Regions from separate parts of the Serratia nevei genome, predicted to be linked through region 1. Evidence: predicted binding sites of a transcription regulator. Region 1 holds the regulator's gene; the other holds the start of a gene.
The links. Region 1 encodes Fur, which represses iron uptake genes when iron is present. Its sites were predicted from a motif close to ATAATAATGAGAACNACTATCAA; they were not measured.

Region 1 (8,587 bases):
ACTGCAGCTGGAAAAAGCGATCGTCATCGGCCATTCGATGGGCGGCAAAGCGGCGATGGCGCTGACCGCCATCGCGCCCGAGCGCGTCGCCAGGCTGATCGTCATCGACGTCGCGCCGGTGAATTACCAGACCCGCCGCCACGACGAGATCTTCGCCGCGCTGAAGGCCGTCAGCGCCGCCGGCATCACCCAGCGCCAGGCGGCTGCCCAGCTGATGCGCGACTACCTGCAGGAAGAAGGCGTGATCCAGTTCCTGCTGAAGTCCTTCCACAACGGCGAATGGCGCTTCAACCTGCCGGTGCTGATCGAACGCTACGAAGACATCACCGGCTGGCAGGAAGTCCCGGCCTGGCCGCATCCGACCCTGTTCATTCGCGGCGGCCTGTCGCCGTACGTGCAGGACAGCTACCGTGCGGACATCGCCCGCCAGTTCCCGCAGGCCCGCGCGCACGTCGTCGCCGGCACCGGCCATTGGGTGCACGCCGAAAAACCGGAAGCGGTGCTGCGCGCCATTCACCGTTTCCTCGACGAAGCCTGAAAAACGCACTCACCTGGCGAAAAAACGCGCTAAAGATAACGGCTTAGCGCGTTTAGCCCGCAGTTAGGCATTGTCGTCGCTCCATCTGCTGGGGTAATATGGCGCGCTATAATTTTGCCACCGCGCCAGCGCGTTCGCGAACGCCGGTTCGGGGGTGAATTTGGGTTAGGGTTTATTGGCCCGAAGTGTGTTAACCGATGCCTCCGGAAGCGTGCGAGCGCTTTTTGATGCAAACTCCCTTGCAGTACCGCTACCTATGGCAAAAGAACAAACGGATCGCACGACGCTGGATCTGTTCGCAGATGAACGCCGTCCGGGGCGCCCGAAAACCAACCCGCTTTCCCGCGATGAACAGCTTAGAATCAATAAGCGCAATCAGTTACGGCGCGATAAAGTGCGTGGATTGCGGCGCGTAGAGCTGAAAATCAACGCGGATGCGGTGGACGCCCTGAACAAACTGGCGGAACAGCGCAACATCAGCCGCAGCGAACTCATCGAGCAGATGCTGTTGGCACAACTGGCGGAAGAACAGCCGGAACATTGATCTCTTCGGCCGCACGCGCGGCGCGGCGTTAAGGACAACGCCGGATCGACCACGCTTTTCTTCATTCTCCGGCATCGCATAAATGCGATAAAACCCCGGCGCCACTTTCTGGCATGATACGCATTTACCGGTAAGAGACTGCGCCTGTCGGCGCCCGCCCCGGAGGCGAAAGGCTCTTGCCATGGCATCATTTTAATCGGCGTCAGCGGCGGCAGTGCCGGCGTCGAGTAATGCAATTACTTGAATTTAAAGGTTATACGCGATATGGCTACTGTAGGCATTTTCTTTGGCAGCGACACTGGCAATACCGAAAACATTGCCAAAATGATCCAGAAAATTCTCCAGAAACAGTTTGGCGACGACGTCTCTGAAGTGCATGACATCGCTAAAAGCAGCAAAGAAGACCTGGAAGGGTTCGATATCCTGCTGCTGGGTATCCCGACCTGGTACTACGGTGAAGCGCAGTGTGACTGGGATGATTTCTTCCCGACGCTGGAAGAAGTCGACTTCAACGGCAAACTGGTGGCGCTGTTCGGCTGCGGCGACCAGGAAGACTACGCGGAATACTTCTGTGACGCGATGGGCACCATCCGCGACATCATCGAACCGCGTGGCGCGGCCATCGTGGGCCACTGGCCGACCAAAGGCTACCACTTCGAGGCCTCCAAAGGCCTGGCGGACGACAACCACTTCATCGGTCTGGCGATCGACGAAGACCGTCAGCCTGAGCTGACCAACGAGCGCGTGGACGCCTGGGTCAAACAAATCGTCGAAGAGCTGAGCCTGGCCGATATCGTCGGCTAAGCCCCGGCACTGGCGAAAGGTTGAACAAAGGCCCTGTAAAGTGCATAGTGTGCCCACAGGGCCGTCATCGGCAGCAGGGATTGCTGCGATAGAAGCTACAGATTTGTAACTTCCCACCCCGTCACGGTAGACTGAGATATCGGTTTATCCCATCCATCAAGGCGTTGCATGCAAAACATGCAATAGTGCAATTATATCTTTGTTAACAACCGGCGGTTTCCATTTAGTACAACCGGTTCTATAATGAGACGCATTAACTCTTTGTGCCGACCGATGCCACAGGCGAGTACGCCTCAACTTGATTAGCATAGTAACAGGACTGAATTCGCATGACCGACAACAACATCGCATTGAAGAAGGCCGGCTTAAAAGTCACGCTTCCGCGACTCAAAATCCTGGAAGTACTGCAAAATCCGGAATGCCATCACGTCAGTGCGGAAGATTTGTACAAAAAACTGATTGATATGGGCGAAGAGATCGGGCTGGCAACGGTTTATCGCGTACTGAACCAGTTTGACGATGCGGGCATTGTGACACGTCACAATTTCGAAGGCGGCAAGTCCGTGTTCGAGCTGACCCAACAGCATCACCACGATCACCTGATTTGCCTGGACTGCGGCAAAGTGATCGAATTCAGCGACGAATCCATCGAAGTGCGCCAGCGTGACATCGCCAAGCAGCACGGCATCAAGCTCACCAACCACAGCCTGTACCTGTACGGCCACTGTGAAACCGGTGACTGTCGCGAAGACGAAACGCTGCACGACAAGAAATAAGCCTGACCGGCTATGAAAAACCGCCTCACGCAGAGGCGGTTTTTTTATGCCTGCCGTGCAAAGGGCAAAAAAATCCCCGGACAAGCCGGGGGAAAATCATGTCATGAAATATCACAATTGCAGCGGCACTGCTACTCCACGTACTACTCTCACTACAACGTCCGCCCTACGCCGACACGCGCGGGCGAACGCATTCCCCCTTCGTTATACGGCCGCCGCCAGGGCAGCAGGCCGTTGCACCGGGCTTAGACCTTCTCGGCGCGGCTGTAGCGCTTGCCGTCCGGGCTAACCGAACGCACCTGCACCTCACCGGACACCGCAGGCTTGGCCTTGGCGTCATAGCGCTGCCACTGCTTGCCGCCGTCGGTGGAGTACTCGATGCCCAATCCCGGCAGCGCGATATTCGCCTCCAGCTTGCCGCCCGCTACGCGTGCGCCCGGCACCGGCAGACGGTAAGCGACGCCACCTTTGTCCAGCTTGGCCAGTTCACGCTGCCCCAGGATATTGGCGAAGCGCAGCCAGTCTTTCTCCAGCGTCTTGGTATCGACAAAGTGGGTTTCCCCGCCTTTGTATTCGCGGCCGGCGCGGTAGTCCTGCTCCCAACCGGCGCGGTGCCAGGCGCGTTCAGCCACCGACAGCGCGCGTGGGAAAATCATGTATTCCATCTGCGGATCGGTGCGCTGGGTTTCGCTCCACAGCTGAGCGGACAGCCCGTAGGCGCCCGGCCACGGCTTGTCGCTCTTGGCGTTGAAGTGGTTGCCGTCGCGGTCGACCGAAGTTTCCGCGTTCTGCGGCATGTTATCCGGCGCGAAGCTGAACACCTTGCGCTCGTCGCTGAAGCGGGTACCCCAGTAGTAACCGCGCTCGTCCGGGTTCACCTCGTAAGGGAAGTCCATGTAGACGTAGTCCGGGTTGGAAACCACCACTTCATACCCTTTGTTGGCCCAGTCGTTGACGCTATCGAAACCGCCCCAGTACAGGGTATCCCAGAAGTTGACGCCCACGCGCGAGGTGGCGAACGCCTTCGCGTTCTCGGCGTCTTTCAAGCCATCCTGCCAAGCCTGCATTCTGTCGATGCCGTGCGCCTTCACCAGCTTGCTGACCTCTTGGCCGAAGTAGCTCGGCAGATGCTCCATGTCGGCCACCTTGCCTTCTTTGATCATCGTCTGGCACACCTGCGACTTGGCCCACGGCTTGTCTTCGTTGCTCTGATCGATGATGCCTTTGCCCGGCTCCGGTTTCGCCTTGTCGGTGTAGCCGGCGCCCAGGCGAATGTTTTTCGCTTCGTCGCCGCCGAAGTGCCAGGTCTTGATCGGCTGGCCGGCCTCTTTATGCATCTGGGCGATCTCGCCGATCACCTTGTCGACAAAACGCTGGGAAGAATCCAGGCACGGGTTCAGGTAGCTCTGGCGGTTAAAGAACTGCACGGAGGTGGTGTTGGAGGTATCGGTCGGATCCACCAGGCGGAATTCGTTGGCCTCTTGCTCTTTCCCGGCGGCATGCAGCTTTTTATAGCGCGCTTCCATCGAGACCACCGCGGCGCGGGCGTGTGCCGGCATGTCGATCTCCGGGATCACTTCAATCTGGCGTGCCTGGGCGTATTTGATGATGTCGATATAGTCCTGACGGCTGAAGAAGCCGCCGTAGACGTCCGGCCCCTGGCCGTACTGCGGCAGCAGACAGGTGGTTTCGCTCAGATCGTGGCAGCGCTGGCCGCCGACCTCCGTCAGCTCAGGCAAACCGGGGATCTCGATGCGCCAGCCTTCGTCATCGCTCAGGTGGAAGTGGAATTTGTTGAGCTTGTAGGCCGCCATTTGATCCAACAGGCGCAGCACCGCGTCCTTCTTATGGAAGTTGCGCGCTACGTCGAGGAAAATGCCGCGATACTGGAAGCGCGGCGCATCGCTGGCGTCCAGCGTGGCGATCTTGCCGCTGCCGTCGCTCGGCACTAACGACAGGATCGACTGCAGCCCGTAGAACACCCCGGCCTGATCGAAGCCGATCACCCGCGCCTCTTTCTTGCCGATTTTCAGCTCATAGGCGCCCGGCACCGCCATCGCGCCTTTAAACTTGCCCGGCTGGATGTCGGTCTTGATCGGATAGCCGTTGGCCTGAACCGGCACGCCCAGCAGCGCGAAGCGCTGGTTGACGACGTCCGCCGCCGGCTTGACCAGCGTGCTTAGATCCGGCGATACCCCTTTGCGCAAATCGACGTCCTGCGCGTGAACCTTCACCTGCATCGGCGTCGGCACGATCTGGCCGCGCAGCGCGCCGGCAGGCAGCGTCTGCAGATCGGCATTGCTGACAAAGCGCGAAGCCGGCGTCATCAGAATGTTTTTGTCGTCCTTGGTGCGCTTCCACTGGTCGCCGGTGAACGGCGCCACAAACTGGTCCAGGTTTTCGGTGTCGGTATTCGCCAGCATTTTCGGCTTGGCGTCGCCGGACGTGGCATACCAGCGCGGCAGGAAGTCGTTTCTGAACAGCTGCCAATATTCGGCGACCACCGGGATTTCCACCGCCTTACCGGCCGGGAAGCCGCTGAATTTGGCGGTCGGCTCCAGCTTGTACAGATCGCCGGTGAGGTGAGCAATCTTGAACTGGTCGTTGTCTACCCGCAGGGTCTGGCGCGGGCTGTGGAAATAGATGACCCAGTCTTTACCGTCGATCGCCTGGCCGTCGTTGCTGAGGGTGAACAACACCCGGTTGCATGAGGCCCAGTCGGCGCCCAGCGCCGCGCAATCCACGCCGTTTTCGCCGGCGCGGTTATCCAGCATTTTTACGTTCAGCTTCAGCTGGCTCAGCTGATCCACCAGCTGTTGATCGGCCATGGCGTTTCCCATGCCGCCCAGAAATCCCATCGTTGCCGTCAACGCGGCTAATGCGCTCAGTTTGAATGCGTTCATGTTCTTGTCCTTCTTAATTATTGTTATCGCGAATTTCTTGCCACAGCTTGCCGCACTTGGCGTCGTAAGCCTGACCGTTACCGCTGTGCACCGCCATAATGCAGTTCTGATAATCCATCACCCGCACCGTTTCCTGCGCGGCGAACTGCTGGTGCTGCTTCTCTTGTTTCAGCACGTTCAGCACCGCCTTACAGGGTTGCAGACGCTCCGGCGAACCTTCGGCGGTGTTGATGCAGGCGCTGTAAGCCTGCTTCAATTTGGCATCTTCCGGCGGTGCGGCGGGTTGCGCACAGGCGCTCAAGGCCGCGGCGGCCGCCAACATCAGCATGATTTTTTTCATCGTTGAATTCCCTTAACTGCCCCCGGCGGCGAGGCCGGGGAACGCATCAGAAGATGGTGAATGGCGCGATGACCATGAACTTGACGTCTTTCTCGTCCTGGAAGATGTTGCCGTAACCGCCGCCCCAGCTCGGGATGTTGGTGTGGTTGTCATACTGGGTGTAGTGCAGCTTGATCAGGGTGCCCTTGGCGCGCCCTTCCTGGATGGTGTACATCGCGTCCAGGCTCCAGGCGCTTTCCTTCAGGCGCTGGCTCTGATCGTAGATCGGGTTGGTGCTCGGCTTGGCGTCCCAGGCGTAAACGTAGGAGCCGCCGACCGCCATGCCCGGCAGGTTCCAGTTGCTGAGGTCATACATCACGCCGGCGTACACCGCTTTCTCACCGTTGGCGTTAAAGTCGGAGCGGTTATCCCACCACACGTCCAGACGACCGTTGGACGAGGCGTAGGTCGGGGTCATGCGCTGCAGGAAGAAGCCCTGGTTGCCTTCCGCCTTGACCATGGTGCCTTCCAGACGCCAGTTGAACTGCCCGGTGGTGTAACCGAAGGTCAGCGCCTGCAGCCAGGCCAGGCCGTCGTAGATGCTGTTCGGATCGTTCTTGTCGCTGATGCGGTCTTCCGCACCGTAGAACTGGTAACTGGTGGTCAGCGGGTTGCCGAGCACATCGAATTTGTAAGACGCCTTGGTGAAGTATTGATTCACATAACCCTGCGCCTGGCCGAAGGCGGCTTCCAGCACCAGATCGTTTTTGAAATCGTACTTGGCGCCCAGCGAGTGCAGGTAGGAGACGCGCGTTTTCTTATCGTTCTGGCGGAAGTCGTCCATCTCGATATGCCACGGCGCCTTGTATTTATCGGTCCACATGTAGGAGAAGCTCAACGCACCGGCGTCGCCGTAGTCGAACTTGGCGCCGGCTTCGGCCCCCTGATAGGTGCCCGGCATAAAGCTCCAGTGCGGCGCCAGCAGGGTTTGGCCGCTCGGCTGAATATAGCCGGCGCGCGCCCAGACCGGGCCGTATTTGAATTTGGCGGCGGCTTTGTACAGGCTGACGCCGCCTTTGTCACCGGAATAGTCTTCGTCGTAGGTACGGTTTTTCGAGGAGAACGCGATCTCGTTCGGGTGGCCGCTGGCGCTGGATTCCGCCAGCTCGATGGCGGTAAAGGCACCGACGTCCAGACCGAACATGTCCCAGGCGTAGCCCGAAGCGAAATCCAGGCTCAGGTTGGCGGTGGAGTGCGACAGGTTGGTGGTGTATTGGTTGTAATCCTTGCTGTCCGGATTAAGATCTTTACGGTCGCGCTCACGTTGCCAGTAATAAATGCCGCCGGTCAGCGTGGAATCATCGATAAACCCTGCGGCTTTCGCCTCAGGCGCCATGGCAAACCCTGTTCCCAACAGCGCGCCCGCGACTGCGAGCGCCAGCGTTTTACGCTGAGCACCGTGCGTACCCATATTGAAATTCCTCTTTGACTTAACTTAAAAGTTGCAGCCGCCTGTGTTCACCACTGCCCTGCACGACTGCCAATAAAAAACCCGAACGGGTAAAAAATATTGCCGACGAGATGTTATTCCCACAGCACTAATTGCTACAGACAGACTATTTTTCGCGACGCGAATTATCAAATGAAAAATGAGGGAGATTTGTCAAAGTATGACAAGGAGCACATATCAGTGAGAATTTGTTACGCTGGTGATCATAGAGGGTGTCGAATAAAAAATTCAATTAAATCAAAATAAATTGAGATACAAGGTCAACCAGAGACGATTAATGGTTTCAGCCTGGCTAAATTCGTCAGTCAGACGATAAAAATTGAGAGCGCTCTCCAAATGAAATTAATTCGCATCACGAATATATAAGAAAAAATGAAGACTAATAGGACCAATATAAGAGAACTAATGGGTTAATGCGTCGCCATTAATTAAACGCACCCCGGATAAAATGAGAGAGGAATAGATCGCGAGCTGAGCGCAGGCATAAAAAAGCGCGGCTTAAAGCCGCGCTGATTCATTAATTTTCGAGGCGAATAAGATTAGCCTTCGATTTTCGCCCAGGTGTCACGCAGGCCGACGGTGCGGTTAAACACCAGATGCTCGGCCGACGAGTGACGGTTGTCGGCGCAGAAGTAACCTTCACGCTCGAACTGATAGGCTTTCTCCGGCTGTGCAGCTGCCAGGCTCGGCTCGACGAAGCCGTGCTTGATGACCAGCGATTCCGGGTTGATGGTGGAGAGGAAATCCTCCGCCGCGCCCGGATTAGGCACGCTGAACAGGCGATCGTACAGGCGAATTTCCGCCGGCAGCGCGTGCGCCGCTGACACCCAGTGGATCACGCCCTTCACCTTGCGGCCGTCGGCAGGATCTTTGCTCAGCGTTTCCGCATCGTAGCTGCAGAAGAGGGTGGTGATCTCGCCCGCTTCGTCCTTCTCGACGCGCTCGGCCTTGATCACGTACGCATTGCGCAGACGCACTTCCTTGCCCAGCACCAGACGCTTGTACTGCTTGTTGGCTTCTTCGCGGAAGTCGGCGCGATCGATATAGATCTCGCGGCTGAACGGCACATCTCGGCTGCCCATTTCCGGTTTGTTCGGGTGGTTAGGCATGGTGACCATTTCCACCGCATCGCCCATGTTCTCGATGACGATTTTCACCGGATCCAGCACCGCCATGGCGCGCGGGGCGTTCTC
Region 2 (8,587 bases), 2.6 Mb from region 1:
TTTTGCGGCGAGTTTCGCATAGCGTTGCGCAAAGAATCGGCGCCGTTGGCGATAATTATCGCGCCCTGCCTAAATTTGCGGCGAACGATTGAAATCATTTTAAAAACCGTTGACTCACTTTGAACTATCCCTATAATGCGACTCCAACAAGACGGGGCGATTAGCTCAGTTGGTAGAGCATCTCCTTTACACGGAGGGGGTCGGCGGTTCGAGCCCGTCATCGCCCACCATCTTGTTGAGTAAAAATGAGAACGAATGAGGGTGATTAGCTCAGTTGGTAGAGCATCTCCTTTACACGGAGGGGGTCGGCGGTTCGAGCCCGTCATCACCCACCATCATTCTCTCGTTTAGCAGTACCTGGAAGTCCCGAAGTGGGTGATTAGCTCAGTTGGTAGAGCATCTCCTTTACACGGAGGGGGTCGGCGGTTCGAGCCCGTCATCACCCACCACTTCTGCGGGTCGTTAGCTCAGTTGGTAGAGCAGTTGACTTTTAATCAATTGGTCGCAGGTTCGAATCCTGCACGACCCACCAATTCAGAGAAAAGCGCCTTTTGGCGCTTTTTTCGTTTCTGCGCCACCTAAACCCGACTTAATCTTCTTGCCGACAGAGTTCACCGAGTCGTGCAGGATAAGACAAAAGCATTTATGCTTTTGAACAGCGCTTGCGCTGGCCCGAAGGGGCCGGCTATGAAATAGGCGGATAGCCGTAGAGGTTCGAGCATCGCGCAGCGATACGACAACGCGCAGCGTTGCCCGCAGGGTGAGGCCACAGGCCGAATCAATCCTGCACGACCCACCAATTCAGAGAAAAGCGCCTTTTGGCGCTTTTTTCGTTTCTGCCGCACTCACTTCCCCTTCTTCTTATTCTCTCTATTCACCACACGCTAAGATACGAATGGTTATCATTTTGGCGGCTTGAATGGTAAATTAGCGGGCATCCACCACGCAGCCAATCCGCCGCCGGATTGATACGCCTTAGTTCAAGGAAAGAAAGAGCCCGCTCATGACCCTATCCTTACGCCAGCTGTTCATTGCATTTATCGCCACTTCCAGCCTGCTGCTCAGCGGCTGCGGCCCGGACGACAAGAGCGACGGGCAGAAACCGTCCGCCCCCGCCGCCGACAGCAGTTGGCCGCGCACCATCGACAGCGCCAAAGGGAAGTTCACGCTGGAAAAACCGCCGCAGCGCATCGTGTCCACCAGCGTCACCATCACCGGCACGCTGCTGGCTATCGACGCCCCGGTGGTCGCCAGCGGCGCCACCAGCCCGAACCCTCTGGTGGCCGATAAACAAGGCTTCTTTACCCAGTGGAGCGAGGTAGCCAAACAGCGCCACGTCGAGCGATTGTATCAGGTGGAGCCCAATGCCGAAGCCGTCGCCGCCGCCGCGCCGGATTTGATCGTCGTCGCCGCAACCGGCGGGGATTCGGCGTTGAAACTGTATGATCAGCTGTCCGCCATTGCGCCGACGCTGGTGCTCGATTATGGCGACAAAAGCTGGCAACAGCTGGCCAGCGAGCTCGGCGAGATCACCGGCCATGAAGCCGGCGCCAAACAGGCGGAAGATCGTTTCGAACAGCGCGTGGAGCAAGTGAAGCAGGCGATCGCGCTGCCGCCGCAGCCGACCACCCCGCTGGTGTATGCCGACAACGGCCGCGAGGCCATGCTGTGGACACCGGGGTCAGCCCAGGGCAAACTGCTGACCCAGCTCGGCTTCCAACTGGCCACCCCGCCGGAAAGCGCCAAAGGCAATGCCAGCATGGGTAAACGCCATGACATCATCCAGATCTCCGGCGAAAAAATGGCCGAGGGCCTGAACGGCAAGACGCTGATCCTGTTCGCCACCAACGAGCGTAAAGTGCAAGAGGTGCTGACCAACCCGTTCCTCAAACATCTGGAGCCGGTGGAACAGCGGCACGTCTACGCCGTCGGCAACGACACTTTCCGTCTCGATTACTACAGCGCCACCAACATGCTGAACCAAATCGAACGGCTGTTCAAAAAGCCCTGAACCACGCCGTCGGCAGGCCAGCCTCCTGCCGACGTTTGCCATAAACAGGGCAACCGTTCACATTCAATCAATTGAAATATCAATAGTTATTAACATCGTCAACGCACCTGCGCCACCAACCGGCGGGTGCATGCGGGCGTAAACTCGTGCTACTATTAGCGCCCGCATGAACGCAAATAACAATGAGAATAAAAATCATACAGGAGTTACCGGTGTGAACGTACCCACTCCGACTGAGCGGACGCTTTCGTCCGCACCGCACGCAGCTTACGTCAGTGGCTTCAAACGCATCGCCGGGTTCGGTATCGGCTTGGCGCTGTTGCTGCTGTGCATCATTGCCAGCCTGATGCTGGGTTCCAAAGCCATCCCCTTCCATACCGTCTGGCTCAGCCTGCAGGGCGCCGCGAGCGGTTCCGACAGCACCATCATTCTCAACGCCCGGGTACCCCGCACGCTGGCGGGCATCTTGGCCGGCATGGCGCTCGGCGCCGCCGGCGCGCTGATTCAGGCGTTGACGCGCAATCCGTTGGCCGATCCCGGCGTGCTCGGCATCAACGCCGGCGCCAGCTTCGCCGTAGTCATCGGCATCATGTTTTTCGGCGCGGCCACCACCGAAAGCTATATGGCCTACGCCTTCGTCGGTGCCGCCCTCACCACCCTGCTGGTCTACCTGATCGGCACGCTGGCGGGCGGGCGCATCAACCCGGTGCGGCTGACGCTGGCCGGCGTGGCGATCGGCGCGGTGTTGCTCGGCATCACCACCGGGCTGTCGCTGATCGATCCACAAACCTTCGACCAACTGCGCTTCTGGCAGGCCGGCACGCTGGATATCCGCACGCTGTCCACGCTGCCGGTTACCGCCCCCGCCATTTTGCTCGGCTGCCTGCTGACGCTGCTCATCGCCCGGCCGCTGAATACCATCGGCATGGGGGAAGACCTGGCTATCGCGCTCGGCGCGCGCGTGGTGCTGACTCAGGTCATCGCGGTGATCGCCATCACGCTGCTGTGCGGTGCGGCGACCGCCACCGTCGGCCCAATCAGTTTCATCGGCCTGATGGTGCCGCATATCGCCCGCTGGTGGGTCGGCCCCGACCAGCGCTGGATCCTGCCCTACTCCATGCTGCTGGCGCCGATTTTACTACTGTGCGCCGACGTGGTCGGCCGTTTGCTGGCGGCCGGTGAGCTGCGCGTTTCCATCGTGGCGGCCTTCATCGGCGCGCCGGTGCTGATCTGGCTGGTGCGCCGCAAGAAAACGCTGGGGGGGCTGTGATGAGTCTGCCCCACACGTTGCATATCGGCCGCCCGGACGGCGTCATCAACTGGCGTATGCCGCTGCGCCTGCTGCTGGTCAATCTTTCGCTGCTGGCGTTGTGCCTGGCGATGGCGGTTGCCGCGCTGTGCTACGGCACGCTGCAGCTTTCGCTGGAACAGGTCTTTGCCGCGCTCAGCGGCGAGGCGCCGAAAAATCTGGTCACCGTGGTTACCCAATGGCGCTTGCCGCGTATCGCCATGGCGCTGCTGTTAGGCGGCGCACTCGGCATGAGCGGCGCCATCTTCCAGTCGATTATCCGCAACCCGCTCGGCAGCCCGGACGTGATTGGCTTTAACATGGGGGCTTACACCGGCGCGCTGATCGCCATCACCCTGTTCAACGGCGGCTATTACTACATCGCCGGCGGTGCGCTGGCCGGCGGCATTCTCTCCGCGCTTGCCATCTACCTGCTGGCCTGGCGCCAGGGCATCGCCGGCTTCCGGCTGATCATCGTCGGCATCGCCATCAGCGCGGTGCTGGTCTCCACCAATACCTGGCTGATCATCACCGCCTCGCTAGAGCGCGCCATGGACGCCGCCATGTGGCAGGCCGGTTCACTCAACGGCATGACCTGGCAGAAAGCCCAGCCCGCTACGGCATTCATCGTGTTGGCGGCCGCGGCCGCGCTGCTGATGGGCAAACGGCTGCAGCTGCTGGAAATGGGCGACGACACGGCGCGCGCACTGGGCGTGAACGCCGAAGGCAGCCGGCTGTGGCTGATGCTGTTCGGCGTCACCCTCACCGCCGCCGTCACCGCCACCGCCGGGCCGATTTCCTTTATCGCGCTGGCGGCGCCGCAGATCGCCCGCCGCCTGGCCGGACAATCCTCGGTCACCCTGACGTCCTCGGCGCTGATGGGCGCGACGCTGCTGCTCGGCGCCGACGTGGTGTCCCAACATCTTTTTGCGCCGATCCAACTGCCGGTCGGGGTCGTGACCGTCTGCATCGGCGGCCTGTACCTGATTTGGCTGCTCATCCGTGAGGCCCGCAGATAATGAAAAGTGATAACGCCATGAGCCACCGCCTGCACGCCTCGCACCTGAAGCTGGGCTACGACAATAAAATCATCGCTGACGATCTGAGCGTGGCGATCCCCGACGGTGCCTTCACGGTGATCGTCGGGCCGAACGCCTGCGGCAAATCGACGCTGCTGCGCGCCCTGTGCCGTCTGCTGAAACCCAGCGCCGGCGAGGTGATGCTGGACGGCAAAAACATCAGCAGCTTCGCCACCAAGGCGCTGGCGCGCGAGCTTGGGCTGCTGCCGCAAACTTCGATCGCACCGGACAGCATTACCGTGGCGGACCTGGTATCGCGCGGCCGCTATCCGCACCAGAGCCTGCTGAAACAGTGGACGCAGGCCGACAAACAGGCGGTGGAAGCCGCCATGGCGGCCACCAACGTCAGCCAGTTGGCGGACCGCAGCGTCGACGAGCTGTCCGGCGGGCAGCGCCAGCGCGTTTGGGTGGCGATGGCGTTGGCGCAGCAAACGCCGCTGCTGCTGCTGGATGAACCGACCACCTATCTGGACATCGCGCACCAAATCGAGCTGCTGGATCTGTTCCGCCAGCTCAACCGCGAGCACGGCCAAACCCTCATCGCGGTGCTGCACGATCTCAACCACGCCTGCCGCTATGCCGATCACATCATCGCCATGCGCGACGGCAAGATCGTGGCGGAGGGGAACCCGGCGGAAATCATCACCGCCGAGCTGGTGGAACGGGTGTTCGGCATGCCGTGCATGATCATCGACGATCCACTGTCCCACACGCCGCTGGTGATCCCGCGCGGCCGCTACCACTGCGACGCGCCGCAGGCATGAAAAAGGCCGGGTTACCCCGGCCTTTTCGTTACTTCTCCAGCGACACCTGCTTGAAGATGTGTTTGCCGAACGGGTCTATCTCGTAGCCTTTCACTTCCTTGCGCACCGGTTCGAAGATGGTCGAGTGCGCGATCATCAGCGCCGGCATCTGATCGTGCATCATCACCTGCGCCTGCTGGTACATCGCCACCCGCTTGGCGTGATCGTTCTCCTCGCGCGCCTGCAGGATCAGCTGGTCGAACGGTTTGTAGCACCATTTCGCCGAGTTGGAGCCGCCGAGCGAAGCGCAGGTGAACAGCGGGCCGAAGAAGTTGTCCGGATCGCCGTTGGCGGTGGTCCAGCCCATCAGCGCCGTCTGGTGCTCGCCGTTTTTAATCCGCTGCAAATATTCGCCCCATTCGAAGGTGACGATTTTGGCGCGCACGCCGATCTTGGCCCAGTCGGCCTGGATCATCTCCGCCATGCGCTTGGCGTTGGGGTTATAGGGTCGCTGCACCGGCATCGCCCACAGATCGATGTCAAACCCCTGCCCCAGCCCGGCTTCCTGCAACAGCTGCTTCGCCCGCTCCGGCGAATACGGGTAGTCTTCAAGCTGCGCGTTGCTGCCCCACTGGGTCGGCGGCAGCAGGTTCTTGGCCGGCTGGCCGGCGCCGTGGAACACCGCCTCGATGATCGCCGGCTTGTTGACCGCCAGCGCCAACGCCTGGCGTACCTTGACGTTATCCAACGGTTTTTTCTGGGTATTAAACGCCAGGAAGCCGATATTCAAGCCGGATTTTTCCATCACCTGAAGGTTGCCGTCCTGCCGCATGCGCGCCAGATCCGCCGGGTTGGGGAACGGCATCACCTGGCACTCGTTCTTTTGCAGCTTGGCGTAACGCACCGTCGCATCCGGCGTGATCGAAAACACCAGCCGATCGATCTTCGGTTTGCCTTCCCAGTAGCGGTCGAACGCCTTGTACAGGATTTTCGCGTCCTTCTGGTACTGCACCAGCTGGAACGGCCCGGTGCCTATCGGATCGTTGTCCACCCGCTGCGGCGCACCGGCCTTCAGCATCGCGTCGGCATATTCCGCCGAAAAAATAGTGGCGAAGTACATGCCCAGATCGGCGACGAACGGCGCCTCGGCGCGGGAGAGCTCAAAGCGCACGGTGTGATCGTCCACCTTGACGATCCGGTCGATCAGCGTGCCGAACTCCATCGACTCGAAGTTGGTGTAGGCGCCGTTGGAGACCTTGTGATACGGGTTGTTGGCGTCCTTTTGTCGCATAAACGAGAAGATGACGTCATCGGCGTTGAAATCGCGGGTAGGCGTGAAATATTTATTGCTCTGGAATGCCACGCCCTTGCGCAGGTGGAAGGTATAGCGCTTGCCGTCCTCGCTCACTTCCCAGCTTTCCGCCAGGCTGGGTTGCAGCTCGACGGTACCGGGTTTGAAGTCCACCAGCCGGTTGTAGATCGCCGCCGAACTGGCGTCCACCGTGGTGCCGGAGGTGAACAGCTGCGGGTTGAAGCCTTCCGGCGAGCCTTCGGAACAGTAGACCAGCGTATTGGCCCGCGCGCCGCCGGCAATCACCAACGCCAGCAGCCCGATCGTTATTGCTTTTCTTTTCATTGCGCTATCCCCAGTGGTGAAAAAACAGCCCAACGGATAGCAATAAATCATGCAGTTAGCGAAGTAAAGGACAAATTCCGCGCATAAAAACGGGCAGGCGCGCAAGCGGCCTGCCCCGGTGAAACCGCCCGATGATGATGAAATTAAATCATCTGGCTAAAGTTCATCTGCGCCATCAGCTTATAGTTGTCGGCGTAGTCGACCGGAATGGCCACCACCACCGGCCCCTGGATCGCCATCGCCTTGCGCAGCATCGGCCGCAGATCGTCCACCGACTGCACGGCGAAACCGACCGCGCCGCAGGATTCCGCGTAGGCCTTGAAATCAATCGGCCCGAACTCCACGCCGGATTTGCGCTGGTATTTGTTCACTTCCTGCATCTCCACCATGTTGTAGGCGTTATCGACCCAGATGACGTGCACGATGTTGTTTTTCAGCCGCACCGCAGTCTCCAGCTCCATACTCGACTGCATGAACCCGCCGTCGCCGGAGATAGACACCACTTTATCGCCGGGGCGAACCAGCGCCGCGCCGATGGCCCACGGCAGCGCCACCCCCATGGTTTGCTGGCCGTTGGAGATCAACAGCTGGCGGGCGCGGAAGCTGTACAGGTAGCGGGCGATCCAGATATGGAAACTGCCCATGTCCACGCACAGGGTTACATCGTCGCTGACGATGTCCTGCAGCTCCTTGACGATGCGCAGCGGATGGATCGGCATGCCGCCGCGGCGGGCGGCGCGCTCCGCCAGTTCAGTGCGCTGGCGGCCGAGATCGGTGAGGATCAGCTCCACCTCCGGCGGCACACAGACCGCCTCAGTGAACGTTTCGGTCATCATGTTCAGCGTGGCGCTGATGTTGCCCACCAGCTCGACGTCCGGCCGATAGCAGGTATCGATATCCGCCGGCAGCACGTCGATGTGCACCAGTTTCAGCCGCCCGTGGCTGTTCCACATGCAGGGATCGTATTCGATCGGATCATAGCCGACGCTCACCACCAGATCGGCCTTTTGCAACAGCTGATCGGCCGGCTGGTTGTTGAACAGGCCGACGCGGCCGGCGAAACGGGCGAAGTGGTTGACGTCGATCACCCCCGCCGCCTGATAGGTGCCGACCACCGGCATATGGGTGCGATACAGCAGATGGCGCACCGCCTCGCTGTTCTCCGGCCGGCTGGCCTGCAGGCCGAGCAGCAATACCGGGCATTTGGCCTGGCGGATCAGTTTCACCGCCGCCTGAATGTCGTCCGCCGCGGCGGCCCCCATGCGCGGCAAGCGGCAGCCGGCCAGCACCGGCGCGCTGACCGGTTCATTGACGATATCCATCGGCAGGCTGACGAACGATGCCCCCGGCCGGCCGAACTCGGCGCGGCGAAAGGCGTTGGCGATCACTTCGGAAATCGCCGAACCGGCATGCACTTCGGCGCAATACTTGGTCACCGGCCGGAACATGCTGACGGTATCCATGCTCTGGTGCGTCTGCTTCAGGCTGTCGGCGCGCTTCACCGCCCCGCCGAAGGCCACCACCGCGTCCCCTTCCGAAGTGGCGGTGGCCAGCCCGGTGATCAGGTTGGAACTGCCCGGCCCGGAGGTGACCAGCGCCACCCCGGCCTTACCGGTCAAGCGGCCGACCGCCGCCGCCATAAAGGCCGCGTTGGCCTCATGCCGCACCACCACCGTTTCAATCGATGGCGCGTCCTCCAGCGAGTCGAACACCCGGTCGATCTTGGCGCCCGGAATGCCGAAAACGTGTTTGACGCCCTGCGCTTCCAGGTTTTTCACCACCAAATCGGCGCCGCATTGCCAGTCATTGCCTGTTTTTTCCTGTGCCATG

Region 2: a site for Fur is predicted at 2,188-2,210, ahead of fepD (Fe(3+)-siderophore ABC transporter permease). Genes of this name have one in related genera too.

The regions. Positions count from the first base shown of each region.
Region 1 is NZ_CP149940.1:1,237,344-1,245,930, reverse strand. It holds gene ybfF (esterase) at 1-538, shown strand, start outside; gene ybfE (LexA regulated protein) at 795-1,082, shown strand; gene fldA (flavodoxin FldA) at 1,347-1,886, shown strand; gene fur (ferric iron uptake transcriptional regulator) at 2,216-2,662, shown strand; gene V8N38_RS05820 (beta-N-acetylhexosaminidase) at 2,908-5,565, opposite strand; gene chiQ (ChiQ/YbfN family lipoprotein) at 5,579-5,905, opposite strand; gene chiP (chitoporin ChiP) at 5,952-7,355, opposite strand; gene glnS (glutamine--tRNA ligase) at 7,934-8,587, opposite strand, start outside.
Region 2 is NZ_CP149940.1:3,789,073-3,797,659, forward strand. It holds tRNA gene V8N38_RS18230 (tRNA-Val) at 155-230, shown strand; tRNA gene V8N38_RS18235 (tRNA-Val) at 260-335, shown strand; tRNA gene V8N38_RS18240 (tRNA-Val) at 374-449, shown strand; tRNA gene V8N38_RS18245 (tRNA-Lys) at 457-532, shown strand; gene fepB (Fe2+-enterobactin ABC transporter substrate-binding protein) at 1,004-2,011, shown strand; gene fepD (Fe(3+)-siderophore ABC transporter permease) at 2,226-3,281, shown strand; gene fepG (iron-enterobactin ABC transporter permease) at 3,281-4,318, shown strand; gene V8N38_RS18265 (ABC transporter ATP-binding protein) at 4,336-5,142, shown strand; gene V8N38_RS18270 (ABC transporter substrate-binding protein) at 5,171-6,757, opposite strand; gene alsS (acetolactate synthase AlsS) at 6,901-8,586, opposite strand.